4 regions of the Mesorhizobium sp. CO1-1-8 genome follow, and region 2 is predicted to be linked to each of the others. Evidence: riboswitches for the same ligand, from Rfam matches in the RefSeq annotation. Region 2 holds a riboswitch; each other region holds the start of a gene.
The links. A riboswitch is a leader RNA that binds a small molecule or an ion and turns the genes downstream of it on or off. The one in region 2 is predicted to bind cobalamin.

Region 1 (4,763 bases), on a different contig from region 2:
AAGCCGAAGAAGCCAAGATTGATCGCCCCCGATCGGGCTGTGCAATCCCGACCAGCTGACGCCCGATCGGGCGCTTAGGTCGTGCCAGGTAGGCGCATCACTGTCGCATTTCTAACTTGCTGGCGGTATCGCGTCTCTAAATCGCTTTGACAAGAGTTGAAAACAGCGAGCCGACTGAACTCACAGGCGTTAGTTCCCTGGCAGCCAATCCGCCAGCTGGGTGGCCTTATTCGTGCCGTGGTTCCAAAACCGTTGCGTTCGCAAATATGATGTCGACAACACTGTCAGCGGCGCTGAATCGAGAATGCCTAGCCCGGATCGGCAATCGGTGCGGGTGTCACCTAACTTTTACGGATGGCCTGATTGGACGTGCTGAATATCGCTATACCGATTTTGGGACCGAGCGTGCCGATAGAAGCATATTTACTCCCTTCGGCGCCGATCTGTCGATAAACGAAGTGCGGATTGGCCTCACCTATAAGTACGGCGATCGTGGTCAGGATGTTGGGTAGCCGAGGCGGAGAACCGCCACTCATGCCATCGAAAAAAACGCGGCCGATGATCTTCCTCGGCAAGCCGCCATGGATCGCTCGAATTTTGCTCCGCGTGGTCAGCTCATCTTCGCACACCTGTCGCAACGAGCCATTCCGTTTCCGAGTTCGGCCTTCGTACCTCGGTGTCGCTGAACCCGGCATCTTGCAAGGCTGCAATGACCTCGTCCGGCTCGCGCGAGGTAAAGATATCTTCTGGCATGTTCATCCGGTCCATATACGCCTTGGAAGGAAGCCCAACACGAATCGCCCACCCGGCGCGAGAACTCGTGCGAGCTCCGCGGATCCAGCTCTAAGGCTCTGTCAGAAGTATACTGTGTGGACGCTGAGGGCTTTGTCGAATGTGGCATCCGGCAAGGGCAGTTTTTCGACCGTCCCGACGCGGAACTCGGCTCGTCCGGCGCGCACTGCATCACCGAACTGGCGGGCGGCAGCGCTCACCACATCCTGTGAGCGATCAACACCGCAGACGAATGCCGCGTCCTGGAGAAGTCGCGGCAACGCCCATAGACGTGAACTTTGCCTTCCAGAATCGTGTGCTGTTCCCACATCATCACATCCACTTCCCCTGCAGGCTGGCGCAATACTGGGTCAGCAGTGTCAGGCAAATGACGAGACTGTCCAGCGCGACCATCATCGGTGCCGTGGATCTACTAACCCGCCCCCGCGAAGGCATCGACATAGTTCTCACTCAGTCCATGCGCAGGGTTGCGGCGGGAGCTAAAGAAAAATTTCGACATTGTGGGGGGATCACCAGACCAATCGATTGACGCGAAATGGCGGCAGGAATGCCTGCCGCCATTTCAATCCGGAGACGATCCCCTTTAGTAAAATCGATCAAGCCGGATTGTAGAGCCGACGTTCGATGAAAGCGCTGCCGCGCAGAGCGACAACAGTTCTGGCGCATGCCAGAACGGCGAGGTCGGCGAGCGGTTCGACGATTATCACCAGCATGTATGCTCCGCCGAACGCTGCAATGGAATGGACGTTGTCAGCACCGAAACCCTGTCCATAGAGCGCCCAGAATGCGACCCATGCGACGATACCGGCTTGGTAGCTGGTCGAGAGCGCCAGGGCTTGTCTGTACTTCAGGTCGATATAGGGCGTCGCCGGCGCGATGATCCTGCCCGCCAAGGCTGTCAGTCCAAAGAGCGGTACGAGCAGCGTCGTTATGTTCATCCCGTACTGAGGGAGATCGAACGAGGCAAAGAACAGGCCCTGGGCCAGCAGGCCTAGGGCCAATCCGATCGCTGCAGGCGCGGCGCCAAAGATCAGAAACAACGTCGAACCGAGGATCAGATGCACCTCCGAAACGCCGACGGAATAGTGCGGCAACACCTCGAAAAAGCAGAATACAAGAGCCGTCGTCATGAAGCTGCGCAGGAGGAGTGGCAAGGGGCCGCTCTCCGTCACGCTGCGCCAGGCAAGCTTGATCGAGTAGGCGCCAGCGCCAGCGGCGGTGAGGTAGCTCAACCAGATCTTTGAATCGCTCACAAGTCCAGGTTCGATATGCATATCGTTCTCCTTTGCCGCCGCACCCGACGACGTTTGGGTTGATCGATGCGCACGGCCAGTCTCCTGACTCGAGCGTCTCCGAGACCTTTCGTCTTCCCAGCTCCCCGACCGGGTCGCCAGTGACTTTCTCGAAAGGCTGCTCTTCGCATAACGTCGCGGGGCGGTCGGGTTTCGGCCGGTTCGGCCTGCCCATTCCCACTTCCGAACGGGTGCGTTCGGAAACCATGCGCACCAAGTGAGAGACGAGGAGGCTGGCATTCTACCAGCTCACATTCGTCAATGAGAGTGTCAGTCGACGGTCCTCAAGCCCTCGCTGCCTGGAAACCTGCCTCCTTCAGACGCTTGGGCAACAGGAAATCAATAATGGCAAAGGCCAGGATGCCCAGTCCGGTCAGCGGGAAGATGATGGAAACCGCAATAGCGATCGCCAGGACGGCTACCGGGATCCTGTAGTTGCGGGGGTAGAGAGGCGCGCCCAGCCGCCCCGCCGGCCTGCGCTTCCACCACATAAGGACGCCCGAGAGCGCCATGGCGATGACGGAGAGGCAAAAGAGTAGGTTGAGCGCAGTATTCCACCACCCGAGATTGGCTTGGTGTAAGGCAATGCCGACTGCCATCGCCTTGCCGGCCAACCCATAGTCGGCGAAGCGCACGTCGGCCAGAATCTTGCCGCTGTAGCGATCGATATGGATGGTACGGTCGCCAAAAGGATTATGGGTGTCGGCATTCATGGAGTCGGCCGAAACCGTGTAGACGCCACCCGCGTCCTGCGGCGCGTTGATGCGGAACTGCTCGGTAAAGCCGTTGGCATGGGCGTAGGCGGCAACCGTATCGAGATTGACAGTCCCCGTTTCCAATCCGGCGGTGCCCGCCTGTGAGCCGGACTTCGGCATTGGAGTCTGCTCCAGTGTCCAGGGGACTTCCTTCATCGCGCCATGGTTCATGCCGGCATGGGTCTTATCGGAAAGCGGGACATTGTCCCATTTGGCCGCAGGGAACGTGCTCCAGGCCTGAACTATCTTGGCGCCCCAAATGCCGGTCCATGACAGGCCGGAGAGCAGAAAGAAAAGCAGAACGACCGAGACGTAGAATCCGAGCGACACGTGCAGGTTTTTCCAAAAGCTGCGTCCGCCCTGCGTCAGGTTCGGCAACAATGCTCGCGCGAGCGAGGTGCTATTGCGCGGCCACCACATGTAGAGACCGGTCAGGATCAGCACGATACCGAGACCGGCCGCGACTTCGATTAGCCGGTCACCAACATCACCCATCAGCAAGGTGCCATGTATGTTGTCGGCCCAGTAGAACCAGGTGTCGTCCTTGGCGATCGTGTCCAACACCTTGGGCCCGTGCGGATCGACGGCGACGACATTGTCCTTGCCGTTGCCTTGAACAATGAAAACGGTGGCTCGGTCGTCCTCCTGTGGCACGACCATGAGCTTCAGCGTGCCTGCGGGGATCGCGGCGACGGCGGCCGCCGACTGTGCTTCATAAGAGGCACGCTCGCCACCTGGCCCTACGTAGTGCTTGGCACCGAGGAAGGTTTCGATTGAGTTGCCGTAGACCATGATCAGCCCGGTACAGGCGAGCACAGTCAGGAACGGGATGACATAGAGGCCGGCATAGAAGTGCCAGCGCCAGATGGCGCGATAGAGCCGGGTGCTGACAGCGGTTTCCAGCTGCGCCGCAAGCGTTGCGGTGGACATCGATGATTCTCCGGTAGGACGGACTTGTGACCGCCATTGCTAACGTGATGGAAGAGGCGGCCACGCGGACGCGGCCGCCCCTATTCAATCGCGGCCCATGCCGGGCAGCACATGATGAAAGAGGATGGCGGCCTGGCCGAACGGCCACGCGGCCACAAAGGCGTCGAAGACACCCGGACCGTCGTTGTCGAGATAGAAAGGCGACCATCCGGGGGATTGCGTCACGATCCACACAAAGACGGCCAGGCCCGCCCCCGCGCCGATGAGGAAGGTCAAGCCCACCTCCAGCCATGGCCTGCAAATCTGGGTGTGGCCCGACTTCATGTTGCTGCTCCGACGAGCTTGCGTAGCTTCTGGAGTCGCATCGCCATCTCCTCACCGTAGGAGATCGTGCCCACGAACTGCCCATCGGCGTCCATCAGAAACATTGTCGCCGTGTGGTCCATTGTGTAGTCGCCGTCGTCTGTCGGCACCCTCTTGTAGTAGATGCGGTACTCCTTCCCGACGGCAGCGATTTCGGCTTCTGTTCCCGTCAGGCCGGTGATGTGCTTGTCGAACGATTGCAGGTAGCGCGCCATGAATTTCGGCGTGTCTCGGATGGGATCGATGGAGACGAACAGCACCCGAAGCTTGTCGGCTTCAGGCCCTAAGCCCTTTAGCGCTTCCGTCGTTTCCCATAGCGTCGTCGGACACACTTCGGGGCAGCGGGTAAAGCCGAAGAAGATGACGAACGGCTTGCCCCGAAGATCCGCGTCGGACAGCATTTCGCCTGTCTGGGTCCTCAGCGTGAACGGGCCCCCGATCGGCGACACGGTTTTCTCAACCAGCCTTGGCCATACAACCATTGCCACGATGCCGAGCAGCACCACGGCAAGACAGGCCAGCGCCACGATCGAGCCGATACGCCTCGCAGGGCGGGGCTCAGCCTCCATGCTCGTCATCGCCACCTCCTATCGCATCGACCGAATATTCGATCTCGACAGTGCCTGCCTTC
Region 2 (4,763 bases):
CGATGCGCTTTGGTCGATCCTGAACGGGTGCGGTCGGCGTTTGGATGCTCATGGTCTCGCATTCTGATTCAGCCCTGCTGGAGGACTATCACGGTTGCCCCGGACAAAAGAAGACCGGTAACTCTGCCGATTACGCCGGATCAGCCGTGGCATTGGGCCAGTGCCGGGAAGCCTTTGGCCGGCTTCGCTTTTGCCGGATGCACGTCGGTTTCCTCTTATTGGCGCTGGGGTCGCCACGGCAGATTTGACCCGGTGAATCTGCTTCGGGGAAAGCAATGTCCACCCATGTGCGCCATCCGATCTGGTTACCGGCCCTCAAGGCCGCGGACGCGCGCACCTTCGCCTCGCTCTATGCGGTTGAATCCTTTGCTCGCGCCACGGTGTCGAGCGTCATCCCGATCCAGGCCTATGAGATCCTGCACAACGAGCAGATCGTCTCGATCCTCTACACCGTGGTGGCGATGCTCGGCCTGTCGGTGACATTGTTCATGCCGATGCTGATCCGCCGCTTTGCCCGCCGCTGGGTCTACACATCAGGCGCCTGCCTGCTGGCCATCGGCTCGCTGTTCTTCGTCACCGACACGCTTGCCGGGCAACTGGCCGGCATGCTGTGCCGGGTGATGGGCGCCAGCGCGCTGTCGATCACGCTCAACCTCTACATCATGGACCACATCCGCAAGACCGACTTCATGCAGGCCGAATCGCTGCGCATGGCGTGGTCGATGCTGGCCTGGACCGGCGGGCCGACGCTAGGCATCTTCCTCTACACGCGCTTCGGCGTCTATGCCGCGCATGGTGCGGTCGCGGTGTTCGCGTTAGCCCTGCTGGCACTGTTCTGGACCTACCGGCTCGGCGACAACCCGTCGATCCGCCCGGGCAAGACGCGACCAGTCAACCCGCTCGCCAATATCGGCCGCTTCGTCGCGCAGCCCAGGCTCAGGCTGGCCTGGCTGATCGCCTTTGGGCGCTCCTGTTTCTGGACGACGTTCTTTGTCTATGGGCCGCTGTTCATGGTCGTTACGGGTGAGGGCAAGCTGGCCGGCGGCCTGCTGGTTTCGGCCGGCAACGCGCTTTTGTTCATGGCGATTTTCTGGGGCAAGGCAGGAAAGCGCTTTGGCGGCCGCGGGACCATGACATTCGCCTATTTCGCGATGTCGGCCGCGCTGCTTGCGGCGGGTTTCGTTGGCGAAACCGTGCCGCTGCTTACCGGCGCCTTCCTGCTCTGCGGCGCCTTCTTCACCATTGCGCTCGACGCACTCGGCTCGACCGCCTTCATGCGCTCGGTGCGCTCCTACGAAAGATCGCAGATGGCGGCGGTCTACCGCACCTATCTCGACTTTTCCGAGCTGACGCCGCCGCTGGTCTATTCGGTGGTGCTGGCCTTCTTCGGCCTGGGCTCGGTGTTCGTCACGCTCGGCCTGCTGGCGGCGGTCTGCGGCTTTGTGACGTGGCGCTATCTGCCGAAATCGCTTTGACCCATGGCGCATTCGCAATGGTCGCCGGCGGAATTTGGTTTGCCGGGGGCGAGGATTCTGCCTATAGTCACCAGTGTCGCCGGTTCCATTTTGGAGCCAAGAGGGAATGCGGTGAGGGCGAATTCGCCCAATGCCGTGGCTGCCCCCGCAACTGTGTGCGGTAGTCCTCTCCATATGCCACTGAAGATTTTTCTTCGGGAAGGTGGGGAAGGACGCTGATCCGTGAGCCAGGAGACCTGCCGGCGACAGGAAACTGACTTCGATGCCCTCGGGTGGAGGGCGAAAGGACAAGACATGACTACCGCTTCCGTCTCCCTCGGCGCCTCCGTCTCCTCGCAGTCGCGCTTCATGCAGCTCGCGCTTGCCGCGCTGCTAGGCATTTTCGTGATAGGCTTTGTCGGCTTCTCGCATATCGATGCGGTCCACAACGCGGCTCACGACTATCGCCATTCGATGGCGTTTCCTTGTCACTGACGAGGGGCTGACATCATGAATCTGTTTCGCAACGTCGTGTTCATCGCGGCGACCGCAGGGCTCGTGGCCGGCGTCGTTCTCGCCTGCCTGCAGGCCTATGCCACCGTGCCGCTGATCCTGAAGGCCGAAGTCTACGAACAGGCGGGCGGCGGGCATCACCATGACCATGCCGCTCCGGCCGCAACGGATAGCAATGCGATGAGCACAACTGCTCCGGCGGGAGATACCATGAGCTCTGCCGCCCCGGCGGCGGAAGCCGCTCCGGCAGACGAAGGCTGGGCGCCGGCAGACGGTTTCGAGCGTTTCGCCTTCAGCGTGCTTGCCAACATCGTCACCGGCATCGGCTTCGCGCTGATCCTGGTCGCGGTTTCCGAATTCGCTGGCGGCATCGGCGGTTGGCGCCAGGGCGTGTTCTGGGGCCTGGCCGGCTTTGCCGTGTTCACGCTGGCGCCGGGCCTCGGCCTGCCGCCGGAACTGCCGGCCATGCCGGCCGCCGATCTCACCCAGCGCCAGATCTGGTGGTGGGCAACGGTGGCGGCAACCGCTGCCGGTCTCGGCCTGATCGCTTTCCGAAAGTCGCTGCCGCTGGCGATCCTTGCCGTCCTTTTGATCGTCGCACCGCATGTTGTCGGTGCACCGCAGCCCGACAGTTACGAGACGGCGATTCCGGAAGGGCTGCATCACCAGTTCGTGGTGGCGGTGACCGTCACCAATCTGGTGTTCTGGCTGGTGCTCGGCGCGGTCGTCGGCGTGGTGCGCGGCCGCTTCACCGGCACCGCGACCAGCCTGCGCGACAGCTTTGCCTGATCGCAAGACACTGACCTTCCTCATCGGCGGTGCGCGCTCCGGCAAGAGTGTGCACGCCGAAATTTTGGCGACCGCCTTGCCGCCGCCCTGGACCTATGTCGCCACGGCGCAAGCCTATGATGACGAGATGCGCGAGCGCATCGCGCTGCACCGATCGCGGCGCGGCGAAGGCTGGACGACCATCGACGCACCGCTCAATCTCGCCGGTACGCTTGCTGCCTTGCCGGAGGATCGGCCGGTGCTCGTCGACTGCCTGACGCTGTGGCTGACCAACCATATGCTGGCCGAACACGATTTCGACCTTGAATGCCGGCGCTTGGCGGAGGTGCTGTCGCGGCCGCGGGGACCCTGGTTCGTGGTGTCCAATGAGGTCGGACAAGGCATCGTGCCGGAAAATGCACTGGCGCGCCGGTTTCGCGATGCCGCCGGTCGGCTCAACCAGCAGGTCGCCGCTGTCGCCGATACGGTGCTGCTGATGGTGGCGGGGCTGCCGCTCAAGGTGAAATGACATGACCGACATCGACGATAAGGACGAAGAACGCCACCGCGCCAAGATGGCCAAGCGCAAGGCGGTGCAGGATGCCGAAGTGGCGAGCAAGACGGTCGAGAAGGGGTTGCTGATCGTCAACACCGGTCCCGGCAAGGGCAAGAGCACGGCTGCCTTCGGGCTGGCGCTGCGCATGCTCGGCTACGGCAAGCGTGTCGGTGTCGTCCAGTTCATCAAGGGCAAATGGCACACCGGCGAGAAGGACGCGTTTGCTGCCTTCGGAGACCGCGTCGTCTGGCACGCGATGGGCGAGGGGTTCACCTGGGAAACGCAGGATCTGAAGCGTGACATCGCCGCCGCCGAAGCCGCGTGGGCCAAGGTGCTCGAACTGATGGCCGATCCGTCGATCAGCCTGCTGGTGCTGGACGAACTGAACATTGCCTTACGCTACGACTACCTCGATCTCGACAAGGTGGTTGCAGCGTTGAAAGCGCGGCGCGAGGGCCTGCATGTCGTCGTCACCGGCCGCAACGCCAAGCCGGCGCTGGTCGAGGCCGCCGACCTGGTCACCGAGATGGGCGTTACCAAGCACCATTTTTCCGCAGGCGTGAAGGCTCAGCAGGGGATCGAGTTCTGAACGCTTCTTATCCTCCCCACAAGGGGAGGGTAAAGTGGGTCACACCACGATAACGATGACCGAAACCAACCCAAACAGCGCGATCAGCAGATAGTCGGCGACGCGATAGAGTTTCAGCGCTTGCCTGATGTCGAGGCTGTCGGCTTCGCGGCGGCCGCCTTCGCCCATGAAGACGTCGTCGACCAGCACGCCGCCGTAGCTGCGCGGCCCGGCGAGCGCCAGGCCGAGCGCACCGGCCATCGCCGCTTCCGGCCAGCCGGCATTGGGCGAGCGGTGTTTTTTCGCGTCGCGCCATACCGCATGCCAGGCATTTTTCGCATCAGCGCCTTTGACGAAGAACGCCGCGAGCACGATCAGCAGCGCCGTCAGCCGCGACGCCGGCAGGTTGATCCAGTCGTCGAAGCGCGCCGCCGCCCAGCCGAACGCCTCGTGGCGCGGGGTGCGGTGGCCGATCATCGAATCGGCGGTGTTGGCGGCCTTGTAGGCGGCGCCGCCGGCCAGGCCGCCGACGCCGGTCCAGAAGGCAGGGGCGACGATGCCGTCGGAAAAATTCTCGGCCAGGCTCTCGATCGCCGCGCGGCAGACACCGGCCCTGTCGAGCGTTTCGGGGTCGCGGCCGACGATCCGCGAAACGGCAAGGCGGGCCAAAGCGAGGCCGCCGGTGTCGAGGGCGTCAGCCACCGCCTCGACATGCTCATAGAGGCTCTTCTGCGACAGAAGCGACGTTGCCAGAAGGGCCGTGATGACCAGACCCATGGGAACGAACCAGAACAGGATCTGCACGCTGAGGCCGATCACCGCCGGCACCAGCACGATGACCAGCAGCGCCTGGACACCACGCTTGCGACGCAGCGCGTCGGGATCAGTGGCGTGGTTGAGCCTG
Region 3 (4,763 bases), on a different contig from region 2:
ACCCCAAATTCGTCGCCCTTTGGCGTCAGGGGCCGGCGATTGACAATCGCCGGGTTGAGTTCATCCTCTTCCACCATCTCTGAGGCGGAGATTCGGGGCACATGTGGGATTTTGAGGTCGGCCGGTCGGTGTCCATCATGATGCGGACCTGGCCTTTCATCGTCTTTCGCATGATCGTCTATTTCGGCATCACGCTGGCCTACATCATGGCGACCGGCACCGGCGCTTCGGTCGGCTATGGCGTCGGCCATATCTCCACTGATCCCGACGGGTCGCCGTCCTTTGCCCTGTGGGGTGGGGTGGTCGGTTTCGGTATCGTCTCGATCGCGGTCTACTGGATCCGCGAATACATCCTCTATATCGTCAAGGCCGGCCACATCGCCGTCATGGTTCATCTGATCGACGGCCGCGACATTCCCGGCGGTCAGGATCAGATCGCCTATGCCAAGGATATCGTCACCCAGCGTTTTGCCGAGGCCAACATCCTTTTCGCCGTCGACCAACTCGTCAAGGGTGCCATCGGCGCCATCACCGGCGTGCTCGGCGGTATCGCCGCCTTCCTGCCGATCCCGGGCCTGAGCGGCCTGGTCTCCTTCATCAATACGGTGATCCGCCTGTCGCTGACCTATGTCGACGAGATCATCCTCGGCTACAACATCCGCATCAATTCAGCCTCGCCCTTCGAGACGGCGCGCCAAGGCGTCGTGCTCTATGCCCAGAACGGCAAGGTCATGGTCAAGAACGCCGTCTGGCTGGCGGTCATCATGTGGGGCGTGTCGTTCATCATCTTTCTGATGATGCTGGCGCCTGCCGGTGCGATTCTGTTCCTGATGCCTGGCCAACTCGCCGGGTGGGCTTTTGTGCTCGCCATCGTCTTCGCCTGGGCATTCAAGGCGGCGTTCATTGAACCCTTTGCCATCGCCTGCCTGATGCAGGTCTATTTCAAGACCATCGCGGGCCAGATGCCGGATCCGGCCTGGGACGCCCGGCTGGCCGAGGCGTCGTCGAAGTTCAGGGAGCTCAAGGACAAGGCGCTGGCCTCCTTCGGCGGTTCGCGCTGGGGCACGGCCGGCGCGACACCCTGATCGGCTGGGCGGATGGTGTCTGGTGCGGCAGAAACGGTGTTGAGGCGCGCCACGGTGGATTTGAGCTGTGTCTCGCCTTGCCCGGAAAAAGTCTCGCTCATGATCAGCTCCGGCAGCGGCAGCCGCCGTCCCCAGCCGTGCGTTTCAAGGTCCGGTTTGGGAGCGAACTCGGAAACACGGCCGACGCAGAGATAGGCGACCGGCGTTACGTGATCCGGAATGGCCAACAGCCGCCTTAGCGCCGCAGCCTCGATGATGCTCACCCAGCCGACGCCAACGCCCTCGGCACGCGCGGCCAGCCAGAAATTCTGCACCGCGCAGACGGTGCTGTAGAGATCCATCTCCGGATTGTGCCAGCGTCCCAGCGGCGAACCCTTCGAGCGCTGCCGATCGCAGGTGATGCAGATGTTGAGCGCGCTCTCGCAGATGCCTTCCAGCTTGAGCTTGCGGTACAGCGCCTGTTTTTCCGCCTCGATCGCCGGCAGTTCCTGCTCGCGCGCGGCCAGGAACAGGTCGCGCACCCTTTCGCGTCGCTCGATGTCACGAATGACAATGAAATTCCATGGCTGCATGAAGCCGACCGATGGCGCGTGATGGGCAGCAAGCAGCAGCCGCGCCAGCACGTCGTCATCGATCGCGGTGGGCAGGAAATGGCTGCGCACGTCACGCCGCGTGAACATGGCGCGATAGACCGCATCGCGCGCATTCTGGTCAAATCCATCGTCAATGGCAGCGGTCATATGTTCCGGCATCGCTCGTCCCCTTGCGATTGCAATCCATGCCACCCGCCTGACCATGCGGATGACGATGCCTGCCAGGCCGGTCTTCTGGCTCGGGATCAACCCGCGTCCGGTGCCTTCCCGTCATCGACAGTGGCATTTACCGGCGCGGTCCCCCTCACAGCGTTGGGCACGCCACGGAGTTCAACCGTGTTCCCGATTCTCCCGCCAGAGCATTTGCAGCCAAGTGGAATCACTTGGCGTCGCAGAATGCGGCTAAAACAAACAGACAGGCGGGCACCAGGCAGTACCAGGGACCTTACGCCGAAGCGCCGGCGAGGCCAATGCCTGCGGCGACGCGAATGGACGCAGTCGCGATTTTCCCCAGTCATCGGCCGCCCGTGCATGGCCTTTGTCGATCCGGGTCACTAGATTAGGACGATGACCACCCGTCTCTACACCCATCCGATCTTCCTCGAGCATCTCACGCCGCCCGGACATCCCGAGCGGCCCGACCGCCTGCGTGCCATCGAGCGCGTGCTCGATGAGGAAGCCTTTGCCGGGCTCGATCGTATCCAGGCGCCGGAAGGCGACGAGGCCACCATCCTCTACGCGCATCCCGCCGATTTCGTCGCCCGCGTGCGCGCCGCCATCCCCGACGAGGGGATTGCCCGCATCGATGCCGACACCACTGCCAGTCCGAAGAGCTGGCAAGCGGCGATCACCGCGATCGGCGCCGCCAACGCCGCCGTTGATGACGTCTTTTCGGGCCGCGCCGACAATGTCTTCGTCGCCGCCCGGCCGCCTGGCCACCACGCCGAAAAAACCACGGCGATGGGCTTTTGCCTGTTCAACACGGCGGCGATCGCGGCGCGCTATGCGCAGAAGAAACACGGTGTCGAGCGCGTCGCCATCGTCGATTGGGACGTGCATCACGGCAATGGCACGCAGGATATTTTCTGGAACGATCCGTCGGTGCTCTATTGCTCGACACACCAGATGCCGCTTTATCCCGGCACCGGAGCGAAGAACGAAACGGGCGCCGGCAACATCGTCAACGCGCCTTTGGCGCCGCAGACCGGCAGCGAGGTGTTTCGCGATGCCTTCCTGTCGCGCGTCCTGCCCGCGCTCGACAATTTCGCGCCCGACCTGATTATCATTTCGGCGGGGTTCGACGCGCATCACCGCGATCCCCTGGCCGAAATCAATCTGACCGAGGATGATTTCGACTGGGCGACCGGCCAGCTGATGCAGCGCGCCGCACGCCACAGCGGCAACCGGCTCGTCAGCCTGCTCGAGGGCGGCTACGATCTGCAGGGATTGGCATTTTCGGTCGCCGCCCATGTCGGGCGACTGATGAAAGGATGAATGATGGCTGGTGAGACCAACGAAGACGTCAAGGCGATGAGCTTCGAGCAGGCACTCGATGCGCTGGAGAAGATCGTCGATGATCTGGAGCGTGGCGACGTGCCGCTCGACCAGTCGATCCGGATCTATGAACGTGGCGAGGCGCTGAAGGCGCATTGCGATCGGCTGCTGAAGGCCGCCGAGGACAAGGTCGAGAAGATCAGGCTGTCGCGCGACGGCAAGCCGGTTGGAACGGAGCCACTCGACGCGGATTGAGGCCCGGTCCGAACGATGGCTCGCCTCACCGGTTTTTGGACATGATCATGATCGAGGATATGACTCGTTCCGATTGAAACAGCTCAAGGACAAGAGGAGATACGGAAGCGATGTGCAGAAACATCAAGACCCTGTTCAATTTTGATCCACCGGCAACCAATGACGAGGTGCGCGACGCGGCTCTTCAGTTCGTCCGCAAGCTGAGCGGAACGACGCGGCCCTCGAAGCAGAACCAGCACGCCTTCGACCATGCCGTCGAAGCCATCGCGGCCTCGGCGCGCGAACTGCTCGATTCCCTGGAAACCCATCAGCATCCGCGTAATCGCGAAGAGGTGGCGGCCAAGCTGCGGGCAAAGGCAGCCATCCGGTTCGCCTAATGCCGTCAAAGCAGCCATTGGACGCTGACAAGGAGATTCCATGAGCTTCTTCCCCGGGAAAGACCCTGAGGCAGGCGACGCCTTTGCCAGCGACCAGATCGAGCTGATGGTCATCCCGAACGCCAAGGACATCGGTGGTTTTCAGGTGCGCCGTGCCCTGCCGACGGCAAAAAGGCGGCTGGTCGGGCCGTTCATCTTCTTCGACCGCATGGGTCCCGCGATCCTGCGGGCCGGCCAGGCGCTCGACGTCCGTCCGCATCCGCATATCGGACTGTCGACAGTCACCTATCTGTTCGACGGCAAGATCCGGCACCGCGACTCACTCGGCACCGAAATGGTCATTCAGCCCGGCGACGTGAATTTGATGACCGCCGGCCGCGGCATCGTCCATTCGGAGCGTACGCCGGAGGAACTGCGTGGCGCGCCGATGTCGGTATCCGGCCTGCAGACATGGCTGGCGCTGCCGGACGACAAGGAAGAGGTGGCTCCTGTGTTCGAGAACACAGGAGCGCTCAGGCTTCCCGAGATCGATGCCGAAGGCGTCAACGGGCGCATCATCATCGGCGATTTCCAGGGGTTGCGGTCCCCGGTCAGAGCCGACTCGGAGACGCTCTACGCCGACCTGCGCCTGGCGCCCGGCGCCAGCGTGAAAATCCCTGCCGATGCGGAAGAGCGCGCCATTTACACGCTGGAGGGCGAGGTCTCGATTTCGGGTGATGTGTTCCCAGCCGAACGGCTGCTGGTGTTCCGTCCCGGTGACGAGATCGTCGTGTCGTCGCAGACCGGGGCGCATTTCATGCTGTTCGGCGGCGCCTCTCTTGGTTCGAAGCGTTATATCTGGTGGAATTTCGTCTCGTCATCCAAGGAGCGTATCGAACAGGCGAAAGAAGAGTGGAAGACGGGCCGCTTCGACATCGTTCCCGGAGACGAGGAAGAGTTTATTCCGCTGCCGGAAAGCT
Region 4 (4,763 bases), on a different contig from region 2:
CGGCGGCATCGAGGGCGCCAGTTCCGGTCGCGGCGCCGACCAGTTCGGAGGCAGGCACGCCGGACGACAGTGCATCCCAAAGTCTGCTGCCTGAATCAGAGAAGCCGAAATATTTACCGGTGGTCAGGTCAAGAACGACGGCTTCGCCATCGAAGGATTCAAAGACGATATCCTTGCTGGCAATGGCATAGATGCCGGATTGTCGCATGTTTGCTCCCCGCCGAAGCAGGCCGCGGAGATGATCTTCGGGCCTTACGGTCAACCCCACCGTTGCAGGCGTCTAACCATTTGCAGGGTTCTTGGCAAGATGGCGCAGGCCCAGGCGAGCGCAGCTGCAGGCTGCGCGGGCATGGACAGTCCCTGACCGTGCCTGGAGGTCAGGCCTCGATTTCAAGCGCCGAAAGCGGCTTCGAGCAACAGGCGAGGATAAAACCGTCCTCGATTTCATGATCGAGGATACCGCCATTGTGGCTCATCTCGACATCGCCCGCGACCTTCCTCACCTTGCAGGTGCCGCACAGGCCGAACTCGCAGGCGGCGGGAATCCGCACCCCCGAGGCGCGTGCCGTCTGCAGCACGGTCTGGCCGGCCACGCATTCGGCATCGACATCGGAAAGCGAGAACCGGATCGGTGTCACGGCCTCGACGGCAGCAGCGGCGCCGTCTTCCGCCGGCGGCGAGAACGGCGCCGGGATCTCCTCCACGGCAGGCGCAGCAAAGCTTTCCTGATGGTATTTCGCCATGTCGAAGCCGGCGGCGTCCAGCATGCCGCGCACGGCGCGCATGAAGGGATCGGGGCCGCAGCAGAAGATCTCGCGCTCGCGGAAATCGGGCGCCAGCAATGGCAGCCGGATCGCGTCGATGCGGCCCATATGGCCGAACCAGCCCTCGCGGCTCGACCGCTCCTCGATCATGAAGCCGAGCGACAGGCCAGGCATGCGGCTGCCGAGCAGCTCGAGCTCCTTGCGGAAAATGATCTCTTCCGGGCGGCGCGCGCAGTTGACGAAGCCGACATCGGTCCATGGCGCGCAGTCGTTCAGCCAGCGCAGCATCGACATCATCGGAGTCACGCCGGATCCTGCCGAAATGAACAGATACTTGGCCGCCGGGTGGCTGTGCAGCGAAAAATCGCCGGTCGGCCCGTAGGCCTTGAGGTGCGAACCGGGTGTCAGATGATCGAACATCCAGCGCGTACCGGTGCTGCCCGCCTGCGCCTTCACCGTCACCGCGATCGAGAACGGCCGCGATGGCGAGGACGACAGCGTGTAGGTGCGCATCAGCGGCCCGTCCGATGTCGGCAGTTCCAGCGTCACGAACTGGCCCGGTTTGTAGCGGAACCAGGTCTGGTTGTCGGAGCGGAAGGTGAAGGTCTTCACGTCAGGCGCTTCGTCGCTGACGCCGATCACTTCCAGCACCTGCAGCCTGTCGTTCCAGGGCGTCATCTGGTCCAGATGGCGATAGAGGCCAAGGTCCGTCATCGCATTCATCCTCTTGTCCCTGGGCTAGGCGACGCTGCGCAAGGCCGGCCGGCCACCTTCGACAAGGCGCGGCCCGATGAACGACGCGTACCACTCGACGAACTGGATCACGCCGCCCTCATGCAGCTCCGAATAGGGGCCTGGTTCATAGGCCGGCGACAGGATGCCGAAGGCGTTTTCCTCGACGATGCGGCGGTCCTGGTCGTTGGTCTCGGTCCATACATGGGTGAGCTCAGCGAGGTCGTAGTCGACGCCTTCGACCGCATCCTTGTGGACGAGCCATTTCGTCGTCACCGCGGTTTCCGTGGCACTGATCGGCAGCACGCGGAAGGTGACGGCGTGGTCGCCGAGGATATGGTTCCAGGTCGTCGGATAGTGATAGAGCAGCAAGGAACCGATGCGGTCGGTTGAAACGCTGTCGGACAGGTTCTTCTGGACCGCCCGTTTTCCCGTCATGGTGTAGCTGACGGCATCGCGCAGCAGCGGCGCGCGGGTGGCGCGGTACTGCCCTGCCGGATCTATGCGGAATTTGCTCGGCAAGCCTGATGCCTCGCATTTGGCCCAGTGCGCGACCATTTCAGGGTCGCTGTCGGCGCCATGGACGCCGGTCACGGTCGGAGCCTCGGGGAAAGTCTTGCACAGCTCGGGGTGATTGGCGGCGCAGTGATAGCACTCGCGGTTGTTTTCCCAGACCAGCTTCCAGTTGCCCTTCTCGACGATCGTGCTCTCGAAGGCGATCTTTGCTTCACGCAACCGGTGTGGCAAAAGATAGGGTTCGATCATCGCCCGCATTGGCGCGAAATCCGCCGGTTCCTTGGCCAGGCAGATGAAGATGTAGCCGCCGGCGCTCTCGCAGGCGACCGGCTTCAGGCCGAAATCACTCTTGTCGAAACCGTCGGCCATCTGGCGGGCAAACAGCAGGCGGCCGTCCAGCTCATAGGTCCACTGGTGATACGGGCAGACGAGCTTTGCCGCTGTGCCCTTCTCCGTGTTGCACACGCGGCTGCCGCGATGGCGGCAGGAATTGTGGAAGGCGTTGATCTTGCCGTGCTGGTCGCGGACAAGGACGACCGGATAGTCGCCGATCTGCACGGTGATGTAGCTGCCTGGCTTCGGCAGTTCGCAATCATGGCCGATGAACAGCCAGTCGCGATACCAGATCAGCTCCATGTCGAGCTTGAAGTAGTCTGGATCGGTGTAGAAGGGCTGCTCCAGCGAAAAGCCTTGCCGGCGCCCCTTCAGGAGCCTCAGCATGTCGTTGCGGATATCCATGTCCTGTCCTCGTTTCTAAGGACTGAACTGGTGGTGATGGAGGAAGGATTGAAGCGCAGGCCGGCTGTGTGCAGGACATGCGTTATCCACCTCTTGACCGCCCACCGCGATCAGTCGAGTCTAAAATCTCGGGCTGGTTTCCGGGCTCTGGAGTTGTCCTTGCGGACCATCGCGACACCTTCCCAGGCAATTGCCCAGTGGTCTCCCGTTGCGACTTGAACTCCACCACCGTTGCGGGGGCAGCGCCGGATTCTGACCGGCTTCCCAATTCTCCGCCTCGTCGTCACGAAGCGGCACCTGAGATGATATGATCTAACCACGATCGCAGGCGCGCCGTCGGCATGAAAACGACATCGTATCCATGCGGCGCGACACGGCATGCGAAACGTTACCGCAGATCGTCGCGGACCAGCAAGCCCGCCTCCGGGCGGCCCATTGCCGGCTGCGATCTTCCCGAATCCGACCCTTGGCAGAGGTCAAATAAGGCTAACGGTTTCGAAAAGTGACTATTAGCTTGTCCTAAAATCGAACCGAACGGTTCGTTTCTGTTGACGGTGCGTGCAGGACGGTGTGAACGGTGGGCCTTTGAAACAGTCAGTGATCCATCGGGTGGTTAAACCTAACACGCTGATATAAAGAAGAAAAATCTATCCCTAGATCCCTTGGCACAATTTCAAGGTGTGGATTCATGGTCCACACGGAACAACTTCGTGATTGGAAAAGACGGGGCTGGCCTCCCACATCGGGGCTGTCCGAACGACGCGATTTCATTTCCAAGACACGCCGCTAGACGGACGGAAAAAAGACGATACTGGAGTACCAAAAATGAAAAAGATCATTCTCACTGCCGCAGCCCTTCTGGCCATTTCCGGCAGCGCCTTCGCTGGTAGCGACCACTACGGTTCGGACGCCGCGGCAGCCACTGCTGTCGACAGCTCGTACACCGCTTCGACCAAGAAGTCGGAACCGGCTGCTCAGGCGCCTGCCCAGGGTGCTGACCACAACCTCTTCGGCAACAACTAACAGCCGATTCCCAGTCGACGGCGGGCTCACCCGCCGCCCTGGCGAAATTCAGACATTCAGGAGTACTTAAGATGAACAAGATCCTCATTGCTGCCGCCGCCGTTCTGGCCATCACCGGCAGCGCTTTCGCGGGCAGCGACAACTACGGTTCGAACGGCTCCAATCAGCCTGCCGCCGCTGTGGACCAGTCGTACACGGCTTCCACCAGGACCTCGGAACCGGCTGCCCAGACGCCCACTCAGGGCAGCGACCGTAACCTCTTCGGTCGCTAATAACCAATTTCGCAACCGACGGCAGCTGTGTCTGCCGTCCTGGCGAAATCCAGAATTCAGGAGACTAAAATGAACAAGATCCTTATTGCTGCCGCCGCCGTTCTGGCCATCACCGGCAGTGCCTTCGCCGGCAGCGACAACTTTGGCTCCAACGGCGCCAATCAGCCTGCGGTTACTTCGATTGACAGCGCGCATACGAGCTCGGTCCGCAACAGCGGTGGCCTCGTCGAGAAGCTGCTGAACTCGTCGGGTGACACCACCCAGAAGTCTGCTCCGCAAGGTGCCGACCGCAACCTCTTCGGCAACAACTAACAACCGAAGTCGATCTCCAAGTCAAAGAGCGGCGGGCCTGGCCCGCCCCTCTTCTTGTGCCTGACGGTAGTTGCGGTTAAGCCGCCTTTGCTTCCACTTCATGCAACGCGAAAGAACGTCCATCCGCGTCGAAGATATGCAGGTCCTCGCCATTGGCGCTCAGCCGCAATGTCGAGCCGCGCTTGACCTCGACATTGCCGGGCAGCTTGGTCACCAGCGGCAGGTCGGCGCGGCCGATGTCGACATAGACAAGCTGCACCTCGCCGAGTTGCTCGACATAGTCGACCGTCCCCTCGAACAGATAGTCAGCGCCGCTGGAGATGATCAGGTCTTCCGGCCGCACGCCGAAACTCACCGCGGTACCCTTCGCCGAAGCCGGCGTCGTGATCGGCACGGTTGCCTTGCG

Region 1: another riboswitch for cobalamin. It lies ahead of LB558_RS07425 (energy-coupling factor ABC transporter permease); the one in region 2 lies ahead of LB558_RS12080 (CbtB domain-containing protein).
Region 3: another riboswitch for cobalamin. It lies ahead of bluB (5,6-dimethylbenzimidazole synthase); the one in region 2 lies ahead of LB558_RS12080 (CbtB domain-containing protein).
Region 4: another riboswitch for cobalamin. It lies ahead of LB558_RS14960 (aromatic ring-hydroxylating oxygenase subunit alpha); the one in region 2 lies ahead of LB558_RS12080 (CbtB domain-containing protein).

What each region holds. Positions count from the first base shown of each region.
Region 1 covers NZ_JAIUGZ010000003.1:208,140-212,902, forward strand. The annotation lists gene LB558_RS07415 (hypothetical protein) at 342-638, opposite strand; gene LB558_RS33160 (methyltransferase domain-containing protein) at 855-1,100, opposite strand; gene LB558_RS07425 (energy-coupling factor ABC transporter permease) at 1,389-2,066, opposite strand; cobalamin riboswitch at 2,102-2,308, opposite strand; gene LB558_RS07430 (PepSY-associated TM helix domain-containing protein) at 2,369-3,769, opposite strand; gene LB558_RS07435 (hypothetical protein) at 3,854-4,045, opposite strand; gene LB558_RS07440 (SCO family protein) at 4,090-4,710, opposite strand; gene LB558_RS07445 (copper chaperone PCu(A)C) at 4,691-4,763, opposite strand, start outside.
Region 2 covers NZ_JAIUGZ010000005.1:104,619-109,381, reverse strand. The annotation lists gene LB558_RS12090 (heparan-alpha-glucosaminide N-acetyltransferase) at 1-52, opposite strand, end outside; gene LB558_RS12085 (MFS transporter) at 276-1,475, shown strand; cobalamin riboswitch at 1,539-1,734, shown strand; gene LB558_RS12080 (CbtB domain-containing protein) at 1,770-1,949, shown strand; gene LB558_RS12075 (CbtA family protein) at 1,965-2,756, shown strand; gene cobU (bifunctional adenosylcobinamide kinase/adenosylcobinamide-phosphate guanylyltransferase) at 2,749-3,264, shown strand; gene cobO (cob(I)yrinic acid a,c-diamide adenosyltransferase) at 3,266-3,880, shown strand; gene cbiB (adenosylcobinamide-phosphate synthase CbiB) at 3,920-4,763, opposite strand, start outside.
Region 3 covers NZ_JAIUGZ010000002.1:405,252-410,014, forward strand. The annotation lists gene LB558_RS05325 (hypothetical protein) at 102-1,085, shown strand; partial or broken gene bluB (5,6-dimethylbenzimidazole synthase) at 1,256-1,882, opposite strand; cobalamin riboswitch at 1,885-2,067, opposite strand; gene LB558_RS05335 (histone deacetylase family protein) at 2,246-3,172, shown strand; gene LB558_RS05340 (exodeoxyribonuclease VII small subunit) at 3,176-3,427, shown strand; gene LB558_RS05345 (DUF2277 domain-containing protein) at 3,538-3,804, shown strand; gene LB558_RS05350 (pirin family protein) at 3,845-4,763, shown strand, end outside.
Region 4 covers NZ_JAIUGZ010000006.1:271,994-276,756, reverse strand. The annotation lists gene LB558_RS14970 (PqqD family protein) at 1-208, opposite strand, end outside; gene LB558_RS14965 (hybrid-cluster NAD(P)-dependent oxidoreductase) at 378-1,478, opposite strand; gene LB558_RS14960 (aromatic ring-hydroxylating oxygenase subunit alpha) at 1,503-2,750, opposite strand; cobalamin riboswitch at 2,864-3,066, opposite strand; gene LB558_RS14955 (DUF680 domain-containing protein) at 3,576-3,773, shown strand; gene LB558_RS14950 (DUF680 domain-containing protein) at 3,845-4,045, shown strand; gene LB558_RS14945 (DUF680 domain-containing protein) at 4,115-4,357, shown strand; gene LB558_RS14940 (ABC transporter ATP-binding protein) at 4,434-4,763, opposite strand, start outside.